4 regions of the Bradyrhizobium brasilense genome follow, and region 3 is predicted to be linked to each of the others. Evidence: predicted binding sites of a transcription regulator. Region 3 holds the regulator's gene; each other region holds the start of a gene.
What was found. Region 3 encodes LexA, which represses DNA repair genes until DNA is damaged. Its sites were predicted from a motif close to TGTTCNNNNTGTGTTCNG; they were not measured.
Positions count from the first base shown of each region.

Region 1: the regulator LexA is predicted to act here: its motif matches at 3,069-3,086, upstream of QA635_RS03580 (DNA recombination protein RmuC).
Region 2: the regulator LexA is predicted to act here: its motif matches at 1,429-1,446, upstream of QA635_RS00960 (YifB family Mg chelatase-like AAA ATPase).
Region 4: the regulator LexA is predicted to act here: its motif matches at 2,637-2,654, upstream of QA635_RS03820 (ATP-dependent Clp protease adaptor ClpS).

Region 1 covers NZ_CP121669.1:794,842-799,435, forward strand. Annotated here, with positions in the region: gene QA635_RS03575 (AmpG family muropeptide MFS transporter) at 254-1,624, opposite strand; gene QA635_RS03580 (DNA recombination protein RmuC) at 1,817-3,037, opposite strand; gene def (peptide deformylase) at 3,208-3,735, shown strand; gene fmt (methionyl-tRNA formyltransferase) at 3,766-4,594, shown strand, end outside.
Region 2 covers NZ_CP121669.1:204,803-209,396, reverse strand. Annotated here, with positions in the region: gene QA635_RS00960 (YifB family Mg chelatase-like AAA ATPase) at 1-1,377, opposite strand, end outside; gene QA635_RS00955 (TonB-dependent siderophore receptor) at 1,929-4,091, shown strand; gene fsrB (siderophore utilization protein FsrB) at 4,118-4,594, shown strand, end outside.
Region 3 covers NZ_CP121669.1:4,524,601-4,529,194, forward strand. Annotated here, with positions in the region: gene QA635_RS21245 (ComEC/Rec2 family competence protein) at 1-571, shown strand, start outside; gene QA635_RS21250 (hypothetical protein) at 568-795, opposite strand; gene QA635_RS21255 (hypothetical protein) at 941-1,369, opposite strand; gene lexA (transcriptional repressor LexA) at 1,625-2,329, opposite strand; gene QA635_RS21265 (molybdopterin molybdotransferase MoeA) at 2,573-3,784, opposite strand; gene QA635_RS21270 (HAD family hydrolase) at 3,811-4,437, opposite strand.
Region 4 covers NZ_CP121669.1:838,057-842,650, reverse strand. Annotated here, with positions in the region: gene QA635_RS03825 (mechanosensitive ion channel family protein) at 33-2,378, opposite strand; gene QA635_RS03820 (ATP-dependent Clp protease adaptor ClpS) at 2,683-4,413, shown strand; gene QA635_RS03815 (tetratricopeptide repeat protein) at 4,421-4,594, opposite strand, start outside.

The sequences.
Region 1 (4,594 bases), 3.7 Mb from region 3:
GTAATGACACCGCGCTGTTTCTTGAGTTGCGACCCATCCTCATCGTCGTCCTGGCGAAGGCAAGGACCCATAACCACCGGCCTTGCTTGTCGGATGGATCGTGGCCCCGACATCGCGCAACAATTCGCATTTGGGGTAATGGGTCCGGCTTTCGCCAGGACGACGCGCGGAGAGAGTGGTTCCGCGGCTTCTCCGCTGAATTACGAACGCCTCTGGAATACTGGATCACCCGGTCAAGCCGGGCTACAGGCGACTAAACCCTGACCGGCCCCAGCTCATCGAAATGCCCGCGCCGCTGCAGCCAGGCGAGCAGGATCAGGCTCGGGATCGCGACCAGCACGCAGATCACGAAGAACACCTGCCAGCCGACGGCCTTGGCGACATAGCCCGCGCCCGACGACAGATAGGTGCGGCCGACCGCCGCGAGCGCCGTCAGCAGCGCATACTGGGTCGCGGTGTGCAGCGGGTTGCGGCACAGCGCCGACAGATAGGCGACGAAGATCACGGTGCCGATCGCGCTGGTGAAATTCTCCGCGGTGATCGCAAGCGCGAGCGCCCATTGATCGACGCCGACATGGGCGAGCCAGGAGAACGACAGGTTGGCGATCGCCTGCAGCACGCCGCCGATCCACAGGCTGGTCGCGAGCGAGTAGCGCCGCGCCACGAAGCCGCCGGCAAATCCGCCGATCAGGGTCGCGGCAAGGCCGACGCCCTTCACGATCGCCGCGTAATCGACCTTGGAAAAGCCGATGTCGATCACGAATGGCGCGGTCATGGTGCCTGAAAACGCGTCGGTGAACTTGAACAGCACCACAAAGGCGAGCGCCGCGAAGGCGTCCTTGCGGCTGAGGAACTCGGAGAACGCGCCGAGCGCCGCGTGCAGCACGCGTTCGGCCGCGTTTTGCGCATGCGTGGCGGCTTCCGCGCCTTTCGATTGGGCCGGCTCGGTCGCCGCGAGTGCGGTGACGATGCCGATCACGACCAGCGCGGCCATCACCACATAGCCCCACATCCACGCCGACAGGCGCACGAGGCCAGCGGACTCGAAGCCGCTGACGATGAACAGCGCGCCGGCGGTCGAGACCAGCATGCCGACGCGATAGGCCGCGACATAGGACGCCATGCCGGCGGCCTGCTCGCTTTCGGGCAGGCTTTCGACGCGGAAGGCATCGACCACGATGTCCTGCGTCGACGAGGCGGTTGCGACCAGCAGCGCGGCAAAGGCCGCGAACCATGGCGATCGCGCCGGATCGGCCATCGCCAGCACCAGGATCGCCGCGATCAAGAGCAGCTGCGAGAACAGCAGCCAGCCGCGGCGGCGGCCGAACATCTGCGTGAACAGCGGCACATGCAGCGCGTCGACCAGCGGCGCCCAGAGGAACTTCAGCGTGTAAGGCGTGCCGATCAGCGCCAGCAGCCCGATGGTGCCGAGATCGACCCCGGCCTCCTTCATCCAGACCTGCAGCGTCGAGCCCGACAGCGCCAGCGGCAGCCCCGAGGAGAAGCCCAGCAGCAGCACGATCAGCACCCGCGGCTGCAGGTACACCGCAAAACTGTCGCGCCATGAGGTGGCGGCGGGGGGATTCTTTTCCGATTGGGTCGCGGTCACTTCGGGCGCGGTCATGCCCCTCTGTTAGCAGATTCGACCGCGGCTGCCTTGGCTCCCTCTCCCCGCTCTATCGCGGGGAGAGGGTGGGGTGAGGGGCTTTCTCAGCGAATTATGACGGGTGCAATGTGCGGAAGCTCCCCCACCCGAAATTCGCGCGAAGCGCGAATTTCGACCTCTCCCCGCAAGCGGGGCGAGGTGACTTCGAGGCTACTCCCCCGCCTGCAGCTTGCGCGGGGCGGGGAACAGGTCGGACGTGCTGGGCTTGACGAAATGGGGGACCTCGATCGGAGTCTCGGACTTGCTGAAGTCGAGTTCCTCGATCCGGCCGGCGCGTTTCTCGATCTTGTCGGCGGAGATCAGGATCTGCCTGACGTCCTCGTTCACCTGGCCGAAATGGGTCTGCAGCTTGAGCACGCGATCGCGCAGGCGGCCGAGGTCGTCGCCGAGATGCATCACCTCGTTGCGGATCTGGTCGGCGGCGTCGCGAATGCGGGCGTCCTTAAGGATCTGCTGCATCACCTGGATCGCCAGCATCAAGAGCGACGGCGACACCAGCACGACGCGGGCGCGATAGGCCTTCTGGATCACGTCGTCGAAGCCGTCATGGATCTCGGCATAGACCGATTCCGACGGCACGAACATCAGCGCGGTGTCCTGGGTCTCGCCCGGGATCAGGTACTTCTCCGCGATGTCGCTGACATGCTTCAGCACGTCGGCGCGCAGCCGCTGGCTGGCGAATTTGCGCTCCTCGTCGCTGCGCGCATCGTGCAGCGCGGTCATGGCCTCGAGCGGGAATTTCGCGTCGATGCAGAGCGGGCGCTGGTCGGGCAGGAACACCACGCAGTCCGGCCGCTTGCCTGACGTCAGCGTGTACTGGAACTCGAACGAGCCCTTCGGCATGCCGTCCCGGACGATCGCCTCCATCCGCGCCTGGCCGAAGGCGCCGCGCGATTGCTTGTTGGCGAGCACGTCGCGCAGCGTCGTCACCTGGGTGGTGAGTTCGTTGAGGTTCTTGTGGGCGTGGTCGATGATGCCGAGCCGCTCATGCAGCACGCGCAGCGAATCCATCGTGTTGCGGGTCGATTGCTCCATCGACTGGCCGACCCGGTGGGTCACCGAATCGAGCCGCTCGTTGACTGCCCGGGCCATCTCGGCCTGGCGGCCGGCCAGCGCCTGCGCCATAGTATCAACCTTGGCATCGACCCGCCCGGAGGATTCGCTCTGGGCCCGCAGCATGTCGGCGAGGCGCTCCTCCAACTCTTCGGCGCGGATGGCCTGGGCCATTGCGAGTTCCGCGCCGCGCCGGCTGGCGCGTGCGATCACCACCGCAATGGCGAACAGCAGGATCAGCGCCAGCGCCCCAAGGCCGATCAATGCGTCGGAGACACGGACGGGAAGGTCGCCAATCGTGAGGAGAATCTCGTTCATGCCGGCAGTTGTAGCCGATTCGCGGCCAGGTGCGAACGAAGAGGGAACGCTTATGGTAAATGCATTCCTGATTTTCCGGGTTAATGCGGGGTGAAGAAACGTGGTTAAGGTTGTCCTAACGGGTTCCTGAGCGCATTGACCCCATGAAGTCAGCAGCTTAAATCGCCGCCATGGCATTAAGAGAAATTATCATCCTGCCGGACAAGCAGTTGCGGCTGGTGTCGAAACCGATCGAGAAGGTGACGCCGGAGATCCGCAAGCTGGCCGACGACATGCTCGAGACCATGTATGACGCGCCCGGCATTGGGCTGGCGGCGATCCAGGTCGCGCAGCCGCTGCGGCTGATCACCATGGACCTCGCCAAGCGCGACGAGAACGGCGAGACCACGGCGAAGCCGCGCGTCTTCATCAATCCGGAGATCATTGCGCGTTCGGAAGAGCTGTCGGTGTACGAAGAGGGCTGCCTGTCGATCCCCGAATATTACGAGGAGGTCGAGCGGCCGGCGCGGGTGCGCGTGCGATTCACCGATCTCGACGGCACGGTGCATGAGGAGGATGCGGAAGGGCTCTACGCCACCTGCATCCAGCACGAAATCGATCATCTCAACGGCGTGCTGTTCGTGGATTATCTGTCGAAACTGAAGCGCGACCGCGTCTTCAAGAAATTCGAGAAGGCCGCCAAGCGCGCGGCGGAGTAACGCCGCTTACTCTCGGAAGAAATCGATCGCATGCCTCTCCGCCTGATCTTCATGGGCACGCCCGATTTCGCGGTGCCGACGCTGCTGGAACTCGTAGCCCATGGCCATGAGGTCGTGGCGGTCTACACCCGCGCGCCGAAGCCGGGCGGGCGGCGCGGCCTGCAATTGCAGCCGACGCCGGTCGAGCAGGAGGCGCGCCGCCTCGGCATTCCCGTGCTGACGCCGAAGACCCTCAAGACCTCGGAAGCGCTCGAGGAATTTCGCGCCCATGACGCGGATGCCGCCGTCGTCGTCGCCTATGGCATGATCCTGCCGCAGGCCATTCTCGACGCGCCCAGGCTCGGCTGCTTCAACCTGCATGCGTCGCTCTTGCCGCGCTGGCGCGGCGCCGCGCCGATCAACCGCGCCATCATGGCTGGCGATGCCGAGAGCGGCGTGATGGTGATGAAGATCGATGTCGGCCTCGACACCGGCGACGTCGCGATGGCCGAGCGGCTGCCGATATCGGACAGCATGACAGCATCCGATCTGCACGACGCGCTGGCGCCGCTCGGTGCCGACCTGATGGTGCGCGCGATGGCGGCGCTCGGGCGCGGCGGCTTGCAACTGACGAAGCAGAGCGAGGACGGCGTCACCTATGCGGCCAAGATCGAGAAGGCCGAGGCGCGGATCGACTGGACACAGCCGGCGCATGCGGTGCTGCGGCACATTCACGGGCTCTCGCCGTTTCCCGGCGCCTGGTGCGAGCTCACCGGCGAAGGCGAGCCGGTGCGACTGAAGATCCTGCGCTGCGAGCAGGCGAAAGGCTCGGGCGCACCGGGCGATGTGCTCGACGACAATTTCGCGATCGCCTGCGGCG
Region 2 (4,594 bases), 4.3 Mb from region 3:
CTTCTGTCCATGGGCGTCGGGCTGCGCGATGGTCTCGAGCAGCGAGCTCGGCGCTTCCGCATTGGTGCGGACATGCGGCATGCCGGCTGCCGCATAGCGCGCGAGCTGGATGTCGCGCGCGGCCGCGACGCGGGCGGCGACCTCGGCCGATCCTTCCGCCGGCGGCGGCAGGATCAGATCCGCCGCGGTCACGGCGGGCACCTCGATCCGCAGGTCGATGCGATCCATCAGCGGGCCGGAGATCCGCATCTGGTAGTCGGCGGTGCAGCGGTCGAGCCGGCCGCGCTTGCAGGAATAGCCGGGCTCATAGGCATGGCCGCAACGGCACGGGTTCATCGCCGCAACCAGCATGAAGCGCGCCGGATAGGTGACGCGGTGGTTGGCCCGGCTCACCGATACCTCGCCGTTCTCCAGCGGCTGGCGCAGCGAATCCAGCACGCGCGGATCGAACTCCGGCAATTCGTCGAGGAACAGCACGCCTTGATGCGCGAGCGAAATCTCGCCCGGCTTGGCGCGCATGCCGCCGCCGGTCAGCGCCGCCATGCTGGCGGAATGATGCGGGCTGCGGAACGGGCGTCGCGCGGTCAAGGCGCCGTCGCGGATCTCGCCGGCAACCGAGGCGATCATCGAGACTTCGAGCAGCTCCGACGGCGACAGCGGCGGCAGGATCGAGGGCAGTCGCGCCGCCAGCATCGATTTGCCGGCGCCGGGCGATCCGATCATCAACAGATGATGACCGCCGGCGGCGGCGATCTCGAGCGCGCGTTTCGCGCTCTCCTGGCCCTTGATGTCGCGCAGGTCCAGAAGCGTTTCCTCGCGCGCGTCGTTCTGGTCTTGCACCTTCGGCTGCGGCCGCGACAGCACCTGCGTGCCCTTGAAGTGGTTGGCGATCTGGATCAGCGAATGTGCCGCGATGATCTGGATGTCCGGACTGGCCCAGGCGGCTTCCGAGCCGCAGGCGGCCGGGCAGATCAATCCCTCGTCGCGCGAATTGGCGCCGATTGCCGCGGGCAGCACGCCCGCAACGGCTGCGAGCGAGCCGTCGAGCCCGAGCTCGCCGAGCACGGTGAAGCCGTTCAGCGCATCCGGCGGGATCGCGCCGATCGCCGCCATCAGGCCGAGCGCGATCGGCAGGTCGTAATGGCTGCCCTCCTTGGGCAGGTCGGCGGGTGCGAGGTTGACGGTGATGCGGCGCGCGGGAAGCGCGAGGCCGGAGGCGATCAGCGCCGAACGCACGCGTTCGCGGGCTTCCGACACCGCCTTGTCGGGCAGGCCGACGATCGCGAACGCGGGCAATCCCGGCGCGACCTGCACCTGCACGTCGACCGCGCGGGCCTCGATCCCCTCGAATGCGACGGTGGAAACGCGCTGGACCATGCTGCCCCTATTCTTCCGCAATCAAAGGTAGCGGAACCGGGCGGCAAGTGCAAGAACATTACAAGAACGTTCACGGCGCCGAGGGCTGGTCGCCCGGTACCAATTCACCGCGCGGCGCATCCGCTTCCGCCGGCGCGGAAGCGTCAGGCGTCGCGCGCGATGACGCGCGCCTCGCGCGATCGAACACAGCTCGCATCGTCGACAACTGCAGGAATCATTTTCAAGAATCATTCCAGCACGACGAGCATCGCGCGCTTATTGTCGCAGCGTGTCGTCGATTTCCTTGCTGTTTCAGCGATCGCACGCTGATCGCGCGCGCAGTCTCGATCTATTCCAACTGCCGAGGTCTGTACTCGCGAGCCCCGCGCTGTAGAGCCGGATCACAAATCCATCCAGGCTGACATCAGGGGCGCCTTCGCGTGATCGATCGACTTGCTTCGCATTCCACCCGTCAACATCCAGCGCTGCGAACGATCGGTCTATGTACCGCCGCCGTCCTTGCCGCAGGAGTCACGACCGAACGCGCCGACGCACAATCGGAACTGCCGCCGGTGAGCGTGGACGCCCCCCAGCAGCGCGCGATCACTGCGAATGCAAAACCGGTTCGTCGTCCGGTGGCCGCACGCGCGAGCCGCGCCAACCGCGTGGCTCGATCCCAGCAGGCGACGCCGCCAGCGGCGGCACTATCGGGTGCCGGCGCCAGCGAGCGAGCCGGCGGTCCGGTGGTCGGGTTCGTTGCCACACGTTCGGGCACGGCGACCAAGACCGACACGCCGCTGATCGAAATCCCGCAATCGATCTCGGTCGTCACGACGGACCAGATCAGGAACCAGGGTGCGGAATCGGTGGGCGCGGCATTGCGCTACACCGCTGGCGTCAGCGGCGACGTGAATGGCGGCTCGGACACCCGCTTCGGCGGCCTGCAGATCCGCGGCTTCGACATGACGATGCCGGGCCTCTATCTCGACGGCCTGCGGCTGCCGAGCAGCAACTATGTGCACTTCCTCGGGCTCGATCCGTACGGGGCCGAGCGCCTCGAGGTCCTGAAGGGGCCATCGTCGGCGATGTTCGGCGGCAGCGGCACCGGCGGCATCCTCAACTATGTCAGCAAGCTGCCGACCGCGCGCGAGTTCGGGGAAGTGTCGCTGTCGGGCGGCAGCTTCAACCGTTATCAGGGCGAGTTCGACATCGGCGGCCGCGCCAACAAGGAAGGAACCGTGCTGTGGCGCCTGACCGGCGTCGCGCGCGATGGCGAGACCCAGGTCGACTACACCAAGGACAATCGCGTCTTCATCGCGCCCGCCGTCACCGTGAAGCCGAACGAGGACACCACGATCACCTTCCTCGCGAACTACCAGAAGGAACGCACCGGCTGGGGCCTGCAATTCCTGCCGCCGTCCGGCACCGTCTGGGCCAATAACGGTCGCTACATTCCGAACACGCGCTTCGTCGGCGAGCCCGGCTTCAACCAGTTCGACACCGAGCAATCCTCTGTCGGCTACATGCTGTCGCACGACTTCAACGAGGCGCTGACCTTCCGCCAGAACCTGCGTTATTCGTGGATGCACAACGAGCAGAAGAGCTTCTACGGCACCGGCTATGCATCGGCGGCCGACGAGGCCGCGGGCCTGCTGTCGCGCGGCGGCGCCGGCGGCAGCTCGACGATCGATTCCTTCACGGTCGACAACCAGCTGCAGGGCAAGTTCGTCACCGGCATGCTGAGCCACACGACGCTGTTCGGCGTCGATTACCGCAACACCTCGTTCCGCGACATGGCCTCGAGCTACAGCACCGGCAAGCTCAACGTCTTTGCGCCGGTCTATACCAACAGCTGGACCAACAACGGACCGTATGACGACACCGGCATCAAGCAGTCGCAGGCCGGCCTCTATCTGCAGGACCAGATCCGGCTCGGCCGGCTGTCGTTCATGCTTGGCGGGCGGCAGGATTTCGTCACCACCGACCTCGACAACAATCTCGCGAAAACGTCGACCTCGACCGACGCCTCGGCATTCACCGGCCGCGCCGCCGTGATGTACAATTTCGACAATGGCGTAGCGCCCTATTTCAGCTATTCGGAATCATTCCTGCCGGTGCTGAGCATCAACGCCGCCGGCGATCTGCTGAAGCCGGAGTCCGGCGTGCAGTACGAAGTCGGCGTCAAGTACCAGCCGGTCGGCATCAATGCACTGATCACGCTGGCCGCCTTCGACCTGACCCGGTCCAACGTCGTCACCTACGCCCCGCCGTTCTATTTCGCCGAGCAGACCGGCGAAGTCAGGTCGCGCGGCGTCGAGCTCGAAGGCACCGCGACGCTGGTCGAGGGCGTCAACATCCGCGGCGGCTACGCCTATGTCGACGCTGAAGTCACCAAGGATCCCGTCAATGTCGGCAAGGCGCCGACCACGGTGCCGCTCAACCGTTTCTCGCTGTGGGGCGATTACACCGTTCAGGGCGGTCCGCTCGCCGGCGTCCAGTTCGGGGCCGGCGTCCGCTATGTCGGATCGACGTTCGGTGACGACGCCAACACCTTCAAGGTGCCGGCGTCGACGGTCGTCGATGCGCTCGTCGCCTATACCAGGGACAATTATCGCCTCTCGCTCAACGTCACCAACCTCGCCGATACGCGCTACGTGGCAGCCTGCTACGGCAACACCAGCTGCTTCTACGCGGAGGGCCGCAAGGCGATCGCGAAGCTGACCTATCGCTGGTGATCACCCCACAACTTGCTGAAATCCCCATGAGACCCATCTTCGGACGACTGCATCGCTGGGCGGGCCTTCTCACCGCGGCCTTCCTGTTCTTCTCGGGCGTCACCGGCGCGATCATCTCGTGGGATCACGAGATCGACGATGTGCTCAACAGGAAGCTGTTCGAGGTGACGAGCTCCGGACCGGCGATCCCGTCGGTCGAGCTCGCCCGGCTGATCGAGCAGCGCGATCATCGCGCCCGCGTCGTCCACATGTTCATGACGGCGGAGAAAGGCGAGTCGCTGTGGTTCTTCGTGCTGCCGCGGATCGATCCGGCGACCGGCACACGTTACACGCTCGACTACAACCAGGTCTTCCTCGATCCCAACACCGGCGTCGAGCTCGGACGCCGCTATTGGGGCGCGGTCTGGCCGGTGACCCGCGAAAACTTCGTCTCGTTCCTCTACAAGCTGCACTACACGATGCATATCCCCGAATTCTGGGGCAGCGATCGCTGGGGCATGCGC
Region 3 (4,594 bases):
GGTGGCCTCGGTCTGGGCGCTCAGGGTGCCGCAGCCGGACGTGCTGATCTCGGGCGACGGCCGCAATGTCGCGGTGCGTGGCGGTGATGGACGGCTGCATCTGATGCACAGCGCCAAGGATGCATTTTTGGTCAAGGAGTGGCTGGCGGCGGACGCCGACGCGCGCACCGCCACCGATGCGTCGCTCGGCGAGGGCGTCTCCTGCGATGCCGGCGGCTGCGTGACCCAGGGACCCGGCGGCGCCTTCGTCGCGCTGGCGACCCGGCCGGAGGCCCTGGTGGACGACTGCGAGCGCGCAGGCCTGATCGTGACGACGCGGCCGGCGCCGCAGGGCTGCGCGGCATCGGTGATCGATGCCGAGCGGCTGCGCCGCCACGGCGCGCTGGTGCTGCGACGGAGCAGGGACGGCTACGCCGTCGATGCAGTCAAGCCCGGCGGGATCGACCGGCCGTGGTCGCCGGCGGTTCCCGGCGACGGCGAGAGCGAGACGACGCTGCGCGCGCCTGCCGCCGCGCCGCGGCCCGCGGTGGATGCGACGCCGGCCGAGACCGATCTGCAGGGCGATGATTAGCCGTGGTCCGGCGAGGGCGCGCTCGGCAGCTCGAACAGGCCGAGATGGTATTCGTCGGAATCGGGGCCGGCGTCGGGCTTCTTGACGAGAGTGAAGGAAGCCTCGGGAAATTGCTCCCAGACTTTCAGGTCGTCGGCCGTTACCGTCAGCCAACCGAACCGGAACATGTAGCGGCCCGGTTCCGTGACGCGTCCAGCCTTTTGCCATGTGACCTTATCGACCACCGCGCACGTCCTCCGTGCCCGATGATGCGCCAAGGTGCCGGCCGACGCAAATCTCCTTCTGCGCCCCGGAAGCGGGAGTCCGGGGTCGCCCGAAATTGCTTAGGTCATCCGCCGCCGAATAGCTCATTCCGCGGCGACGATGCGCTCAACCCAAAAACAGCGTTGCGAATGCGGAGGGCCGCCGCTCCACAACCTTCGGCTTCTGCTCGACCGGCGGATGCAGCGCCGGCAATTGCAGCACGCTAACGCGCTGTCCCTCGACCAGCTGGGTCACCAGCACATGGCTGCCGTCGGGGAATTCGACCGCGTCATGATGCCGATCAGGCACGTCGGGCTCGACTTCGTTGAACACGCCGACGCGATAGTTCAGCGTCTTGGTCCAGATCCAGCGGCTGTCGTAGCGAACGTTCTCGGCGAAAGCGAGCTCGGTGCCCGGCAGCATGCAGACCGCGACAGTGGGGTCATTCTCCGAAGCAAAGCCGCGGGTCGACGTGCCGCGGAACGTCGTCGTGATCAGCGTCTCTCCGACAATGGCGGGGCGCGATGCCACGGCGTGCAGACTATAGTCACACATCGGATGGCTCCTCATTTCGAGGTAGCGACCCGTGCCTCTCCTTGAGGCATTAGGGCCTCTACCAGAGTGGACGATAGCGAACGAGCGTCTGCTCGTTTCTGGGCGATTGTACGACTGGTCCGAGATCGCTCCGATCACAAACACGCGACGCTGCGGAGAGGTATCGGAGCGCATCGGGCAAGCCGTACGCTACACTATCATGCAAGGAACGATCCGACGTGTTGCTCGTTCCCGGCCGCCGCAAGTATTTGCAATTCAGTATTTGCGATAAAGGCCGATCAGCTTGCCCTGGATGCGGACCCGGTTCGGCGGCAGGATGCGCACTTCATAGGCGGTGTTGGCCGGCTCGAGCGCGATCGATGCGCCGCGGCGGCGGAAGCGCTTCAGGGTGGCTTCCTCCTCGTCGATCAGCGCCACCACGATGTCGCCGGTATTGGCGACGTCGTTGCGCTGGATCAGCGCCATGTCGCCGTCGAGGATGCCGGCATCGACCATCGAGTCGCCGCGCACCTCGAGCGCGTAGTGCTCGCCGGCGCCGAGCATGTCGGGCGGCACGCTGATGGTGTGGCTGCGGGTCTGCAGCGCCTCGATCGGCGTACCGGCGGCGATCCGGCCCATCACGGGGACCGCGACCGGACGGTTGCCGTCGTCCTCGGCAATCGGCGGCGTGCTGGCGCGCCGGCCGAGGGTGCCTTCGATGACGCTGGGCGTGAAGCCGCGGCGACCGTTGCCGCCGCCGGCCGAGAGTTCGGGCAGCTTGATGACCTCGATGGCGCGGGCGCGGTTCGGCAGGCGGCGGATGAAGCCGCGCTCCTCCAGCGCAGTGATCAGGCGGTGGATACCGGACTTCGAGCGCAGGTCGAGCGCATCCTTCATCTCGTCGAAGGAGGGCGGTACGCCGGCCTCTTTCAGACGTTCATTGATGAAACGCAGTAGTTCGTACTGTTTGCGCGTGAGCATCTCGAGTATTCCCCCGGTTGATAGCGTCGTTCGATTCCGAGACTCTTCTGGTGGGGCCTGCAGGCCGGGCCTGACCTCAGGAGCATGTGCTCAATGCACCTGCTTCCACGCGGCTTCCCGAATGTAGGCACCAGTACTCGAAACAAATCATGAACGGACACTATATGTTCGATATGTGTTCCGCAACCACTTAATTTCCGGTGAACGTGTCGGGCAACGCACAATCGGCGGGGCGCGAAAACCCTATTCGGGCAGTGTCAGGATCTCGCATTCGCTGCCTTTGACGGCCGCCGCCGCGAACGGCGGGCGCACGAGAAGTGCCCGTGCCGCAGCGAGATTCCCGAGCAGCGACGAGTCCTGCTGCGTCACCGGTGTTGCGATCAGCGTGCCGTCCTCGCGCGCTTCGAGGCGCGCACGCAGATAGTCCTCGCGCTGGTCGTTGGCGGCGAGGTCGCGGCCGAGCAGGGCGCTAGCACGGCGATGATGAATCACTTTCCGGCCGCTCAGCGCCCGAATCAACGGCACCAGGAACAGGAAGGCGCAGACATAGGACGACACCGGATTGCCGGGCAGGCCGATCACCCGCATCGCGCCGAGCCGGCCATGCATCATCGGCTTGCCGGGCCGCATCGCAATCCGCCAGAACGTCATGTCGACGCCCTCGGCTTCCAGCGACCGCTTGACGAGATCGTGGTCGCCGACCGAGGCGCCGCCTGTCGTGATCAGGACATCGGCACCGGCCTCGCGCGCCCGGCGGATGCCCGCCGTGGTCGCCTCCACCGTGTCGGCGGCAACGCCGAGGTCGACGGTCTCGGCGCCCTCGGCGTGCGCCAGCGCCCGCAGCGCGTAGCCGTTGGAATAGACGATCTGGCCGGGGCCGGGCTGCGAGCCCGGCATCACCAGCTCGTCGCCGGTCGCCAGCACCGCGACCTTCGGGCGGCGGCGCACCGCAAGTTCCGGATAGTTCATGGCGGCCGCCAGCGACAGCGCGCGGTCGGACAGGCGGCTGCCGCCGGCGAGCAGCACCTCGCCCGCACGGAAGTCGACCCCGGCCTGGCGGATGTGCCGCCCGACGCTGGCGGCCTCCGAGATCGTGATGTGGTCGCCGTCGACGGCGGTGTCTTCCTGGATGATCACGGCGTCGGCGCCATTGGGGATCACGCCGCCGGTGAAGATCCGCACCGCCTCGCCGGCGCCGACCGTCCGCTCGAACGGCCGGCCGGCGGCGACTTCGCCGATCACCTTGAGCCGGGCCTTTAGATCAGCCGCATCGGCGGCGCGCACCGCATAGCCGTCCATCGCCGACATCGGCTGCGGCGGCTGGGTGCGGAGCGCCGCGAGGTCGTGCGCAAGCGTGCGGTGGTAGGCGGCATCGAGCGCGATCATCTCCTCCGGCAGCGGTTCGGCGCCGGCGAGGACGGCGGACAGGGCATCGGCAACCGGCATCAGGGCCACGCTCAGAGCTCCTCAATTCCTAATGTTCAAATTCCAAGTGCGGTCAAAGCCCTTGCCACGTCATCCGTCGACGTCACGTGGATAGCATGAAGGCCGCGCGCCCGCGCACCTTCGATATTGGCGGCCAGGTCGTCGAAGAACAGGATCCGCGACGCCGGCACGCCGATGGCTTTTACCACATGATCATAGGCCTCGGCGTCGGGTTTGCGGAAGCCGATGCTCGAGGACAGGAAGACGTTGCGGAAATGGCTGAGCAGCTCGGCATGGCTGACCGAGAAATGCGCGACATGGGCCGGATTGGTGTTGGAGAAGGCGTAAAGCGGCATCCGCTTGGCGGCCGCCGCGAGCAGCGGGGCGATGCCCGGCATCTCGCCGGTGAAGATCGCATTCCAGCCTTCGAGGAACTGGGCGTCCGTGATGTCGATGCCGAGCGTTTGGCGCAGGCTTTCGAAGAACGCCGCGTCGTCGATCCGGCCGATCTCGTAATGCTTGAAACTGTCGTCGACGACAAAGCGCGTGGCGAGCTCGGCGGGCGCACAGCCTGCATGCTGCGCCCAGTGCGCCATCACCTTGTCAAAGTTGATGTCGAGCACGACGCGGCCGATATCGAACAGCAACACGTCGACGGAGTTGGGAGTGAATTGCGAGGTCATTGCGTGAAACCGTGTACGAGAATTGCGGGCAGGCGGCAATGTCCTCGATTTCAGTGACGGGTGCGTGGATTGCACGTGGCGTTGCATTCATCGCGATACCGTTCCCGCGCACACCACCGTCGTCCCGGCGAAGGCCGGGACCCATAACCACCGCATT
Region 4 (4,594 bases), 3.7 Mb from region 3:
GCAAGCGGGGCGAGGTGAAGCGGAGCGCCGGATCAGCCCGCCGCGCGGCGCGGCTGGGCGTTGGTATCGGGCTCGGAGGGTGGAGGAAGCTGCATCAGGATGGTCTGGCCCATCGAGGCGATCTCGATGCCCTCCTCCTGGAAGCGCCGTTTCATGCGGCGGTTGAACTCGCGTTGCACCGCCCAGCGGCCGCTATCGGTGCAGCGGATCTGGCCGACGATGGTCACGACCGAGCCGTCGACCTTGTCGACGCCCCACAATTCGAGGTCGCCTCGAATGAATGCGCGATACGCCGTCTCCTGGCGCATTTGGGCGACGATGTCCTTCAGCACCTCACCGGCGCGGTCGGTGTCCTCCTTGTAGGACACGTTGACGCTGACCGCGGCATTGCCGGCGCCGCGGCTGGAGTTGGTGATCGTCGTCACCGCGCTGAACGGCACCACGTGCACCGAGCCGTCGCCGGCGCGCAGCCGCATGGTACGGATCGAGACGTTCTCGACCACGCCCGAGAGGCCCGACACCGTGACGTTGTCGCCGACTTGCACGGTGTTCTCGATCAGGAGGAACAGCCCGGTGATCAGGTCCTGCACCAGCTTCTGCGAACCGAAGCCGATCGCGATGCCGACGATGCCGGCGCCGGCCAGCAGCGGCGCGACATTGACGCCGATCTCGCTGAGCGCCGTGAGGCCGACCACCGCGACGATCATGCAGAACAGCGCGGTGCGCAGCATCGGCTGAAAGGTGCGCAAGCGCGCGGCGCGGGCGTAATGCCCGTCGCGCGACAGGGTGTCGATCTGCCGATCCATCAGCGCATTGGCGACTTCCCAGATCACGGCCGCGGCCAGCGCGGCAATGCCGATCGTCACCAGCGCCGAGATCAGGCGGCTTCCGATCTGGCCGCCATAGAACCAGACGATGGCATCGACGCCCCAGACCTCGAGCAGGGCGACGAAGCCAATGAAGGCGATCACCGCCGTGACCACCTTGCGCAGCAGCGGCAGATAGCGGTTGGCGCGGGTCTCGAGTCCCGGGAAGCGCTGGATCAACTCCGGGCTGATGCGGAAGCCGCGATCGATCAGGCTCAGCACCACCATGGTGACGAGGCGGGTAACCAGGAGCACCGCGACGGTGCCGACGAAATATTGCAGCAGCAGCGAATAGCCGTTGCGGATGTTGAGCGCCCACACCGCCCACAGCGCGAGGTCGAGCGCGATCGCCAGCACATGCCAGAGCGCCGCGAGCCGGTTGCGCGTCCGCGCCGCAAGCCCGGTGCGATCGGCCGGCGCGCGGATGGCGTCGGCGACCTGGCGGCGGCACTGCAGGATGATGACGACGACGAACAGATGCACGACCAGCATCACGAGCCGGATCAGCGCGGCATAGCCGGCGCGATGCAGCCCGAGCAGGAGCGCGACATTGGCAAAGGCGATGCCCGAGACGCCGACGGCGACGATGCGCCGGGCCCAGATCTCGATATAGGCCGCGGTCTCGGCACGGACGCGGAACAGGCCGAACGGCCCTGCCAGCGCGCGCACCGCGCAGATCAAGACGCGCGAGAACACATAGGCGTTGACGACGGCAAGGATCACGAGCCGCGTGGTCGACTGATCGCCGATCTCGGTGCCGAGCAGCGCGGTGGCGATGCCGCCGAACACGACGACCGGCAGCAATTCGAGCAGCAGGCGTCCAAGCACGAAGGGCAGCCGGACCAGCGACTGCCAGGCCCGCGCCAGGCTGAGCCGACGCCGCTGCAACTCGGGCGCCGGCGTGACGTCGGCAACCGACGACGGCGGATCGACGCTGGCGAGCGTCTGCACTGGCACGCGCGCGGTCTGCGGCAGCCGCGCTTCCAGGAACGCGACCGGCCGCTTGATCAGGCGGAACACAACCCATTCGGCGGCGAGCGCGCAGCCGAACACCAGCGCCAGCTTCCAGGCGATGTCGATCAAGAGGCCGTAGGCGACCGGATCATTGGCGGTGCGCACGAACCAGTAATAGAACGCCGGGAAATGCGTCAGCGTGCGCGCGACGTCGGCGACCTCGCGCGACATCTCGCCGACCTGCTCGGACACCATCAGCAACAGCTGTGCGCCGAGGCTGTCGGCGGTGAGCGGGATCGGCGAATGCTGCTCGGGCGCAGGCGCCGGCTGGGCCGCCGCCTGCGGCGAGGCATTGGCGATGGCGCGCAGCGTGTTGATGATCTCGCCGCGCTTCTTGTCGTCCTGCAGCGTGTCGAGCGCACGTTTCGCCTGCTCGGGCGTCAGCGCGTCGCCGGTAGCGGGTTGCTGCGGCGCCGGCTTGGCGGCCGGCTGCGCGAGCGCGGGAGAGACGAACAAGGTGAAGACGAGAAGCAGCGCAAGGCGAAGTTTGTGCGACACGAGGGCCTCATAAAATAACTGCGCGACCGCAAACCCTTGGGAAGAATCTGCTCTCGCGCTCGCGCCATGTCGGATACTCCTTTTCGCCCCGATGGTGTGTCGGAAGTTTGCCGCTGTGACGGCCATCTCTTGGCATTTGCCGCAACACAATCGTCACAGGCGTTGAGCCGCGTTTACACTTCCAGTGCGCGTTCCCGGCCGGCTCACTACACGTCAGGGGTGAGACCGCAGAATCTTTCGCTTGACGCGCAGGAGTGATGTTCTTACTTTGTTCTTTTGTTCCCAATTGCGTTTCGGGGGTCTCATGCACGACGTGTTTAGCGACGACGGTCCGGTGCGGCTCTTCATTCACGACGACGATGAAACCCCGCTGGAATTCGTGCAGGATTTGTTGCGTACGGTGTTTGGGAAATCAGAGCAGGAAGCCATCGCCTCCGCTGCCTTAATCGAGGCCAAGGGCGCCATTCCGTGCGGTCCCTATCCGGGACCGGTGGCACGGGCAATCTTCAACTCGGCGAAGTGGCTGATCCGCTCCAACGGCCAGCCGTTGATGATCACCACCGAGTCGGCCGACGCCAGCCGCCCCTGCGATCTCTGCGAAGCCCCGAGGGCCGTGACGGAGATTCTGATCTCCGGTACGACTGCGTCGCTGTGCAGCGACTGCCTGCTCGCTGCACGGCGCAGCTCGGAAGAATTGCCGGGCGAGACGTTTCGATCCGCTTACGTTGCGCTCGACTGGCATTTCGCCGGCGTGCCACGCAACCTGATCGTGACACGGGCGCGACAGTTTCCGGGCCACATGCGCGCCGACGTTCAGGTCGCAATCGACAAGCTATTCACCGATCCAATCCACTTCTTCGGCATCCATGAAGAATATCGCTACGAGACGCTGGACTTCGCGGCGCTGATGAAGGCCGGCCGCAATGCGCCGGCGATCGCGCCGCCGCAATATCGCGATGTCGATATCGGCGAGGCCGAGCCGGTGAAATGCCTCGCCAATGGACTATGGCTGTGCCGAACCGGCGAACTGCGCTACGCCGTGCTACTGACCTTCCATCGCGAATATGATCACGAGCCGTCGCTGCGAATCGAGCTAGCGTTGCCCGCCGGGGCGACCGGCAATGCTTTCGTGCAGCGCACTTTCGCCGAACTGGAAGCCGCCGTGCATGCGGCGCGATCCTATCGCGGCAAGATCCTGTCGCTGGAGGATGGCGCCAATTATCGCGGACGTTCGCGTGGCTTGACCGTGCATCGCCTGCCGACGGTCGCTCGCGATGACGTGATCCTGCCGGACCGGACGCTGCGGCTGCTCGATCGCAACGTGCTCGGCTTTGTCGAAAGCCGCGATCGGCTGCGCGAGCTCGGCCAGTCGACCCGCAAGGGCATCCTGCTCTACGGCCCGCCCGGCACCGGCAAGACCCACACCATTCGCTATCTCGCCACCAATCTGCCGGATCACACCACGCTGATCATCACCGCCGAGCAGGTCGGGCTGCTCGGCGCCTATATGAACCTCGCGCGGCTGCTGCAGCCGACCATGGTGGTGATCGAGGATGTCGATCTGATCGCGCGCGACCGCGAGGACATGGGCGGGCCGTGCGAGGAATCCCTGCTCAACAAGCTGCTCAACGAGATGGACGGCCTGAAGGAGGATTGCGACATCCTGTTCGTGCTGACCTCCAACCGTCCCGAAGAGCTGGAGAGCGCGCTGGCCGGCCGGCCCGGCCGCATTGACCAGGCGATCGAGGTGCCGCTACCCGACGAGACCGGACGCGGCAAGCTGATCCGGCTCTACGGCAAGGGCCTGCCGCTGGAACAGCCCGTCATCGACGACGCCGTGCGACGCACCGAAGGCGTCAGCGCCGCCTTCATCAAGGAGCTGATGCGCCGTCTCGCCCAGGCCAGCATCGTCAGGGACGGTGGCCGCGAGGTCACCTCCTCTGACGTCGACGGCGCGGTGAACGAAATGCTGTTCGACGGCGGCCGGCTCAACGCCAAGCTGCTCGGCGGCGCGCAGGGGATGAGTGCGGGGTGATGGCCGATCACTTCGCCGCTGCCGGCAACAGCAACTCCCGTTCGCCGGCCGCAACGCGCGCAAGCTCTTCCGACACGCGGGCCAGCACGCGATCCCAGGCCTGCGGCTTGTCCTGGCGGAACAGCCGCATGGTCGGATACCAGGGCGTGTCGGCGCGCTCGCGCAGCCAGCGCCAGTCGAG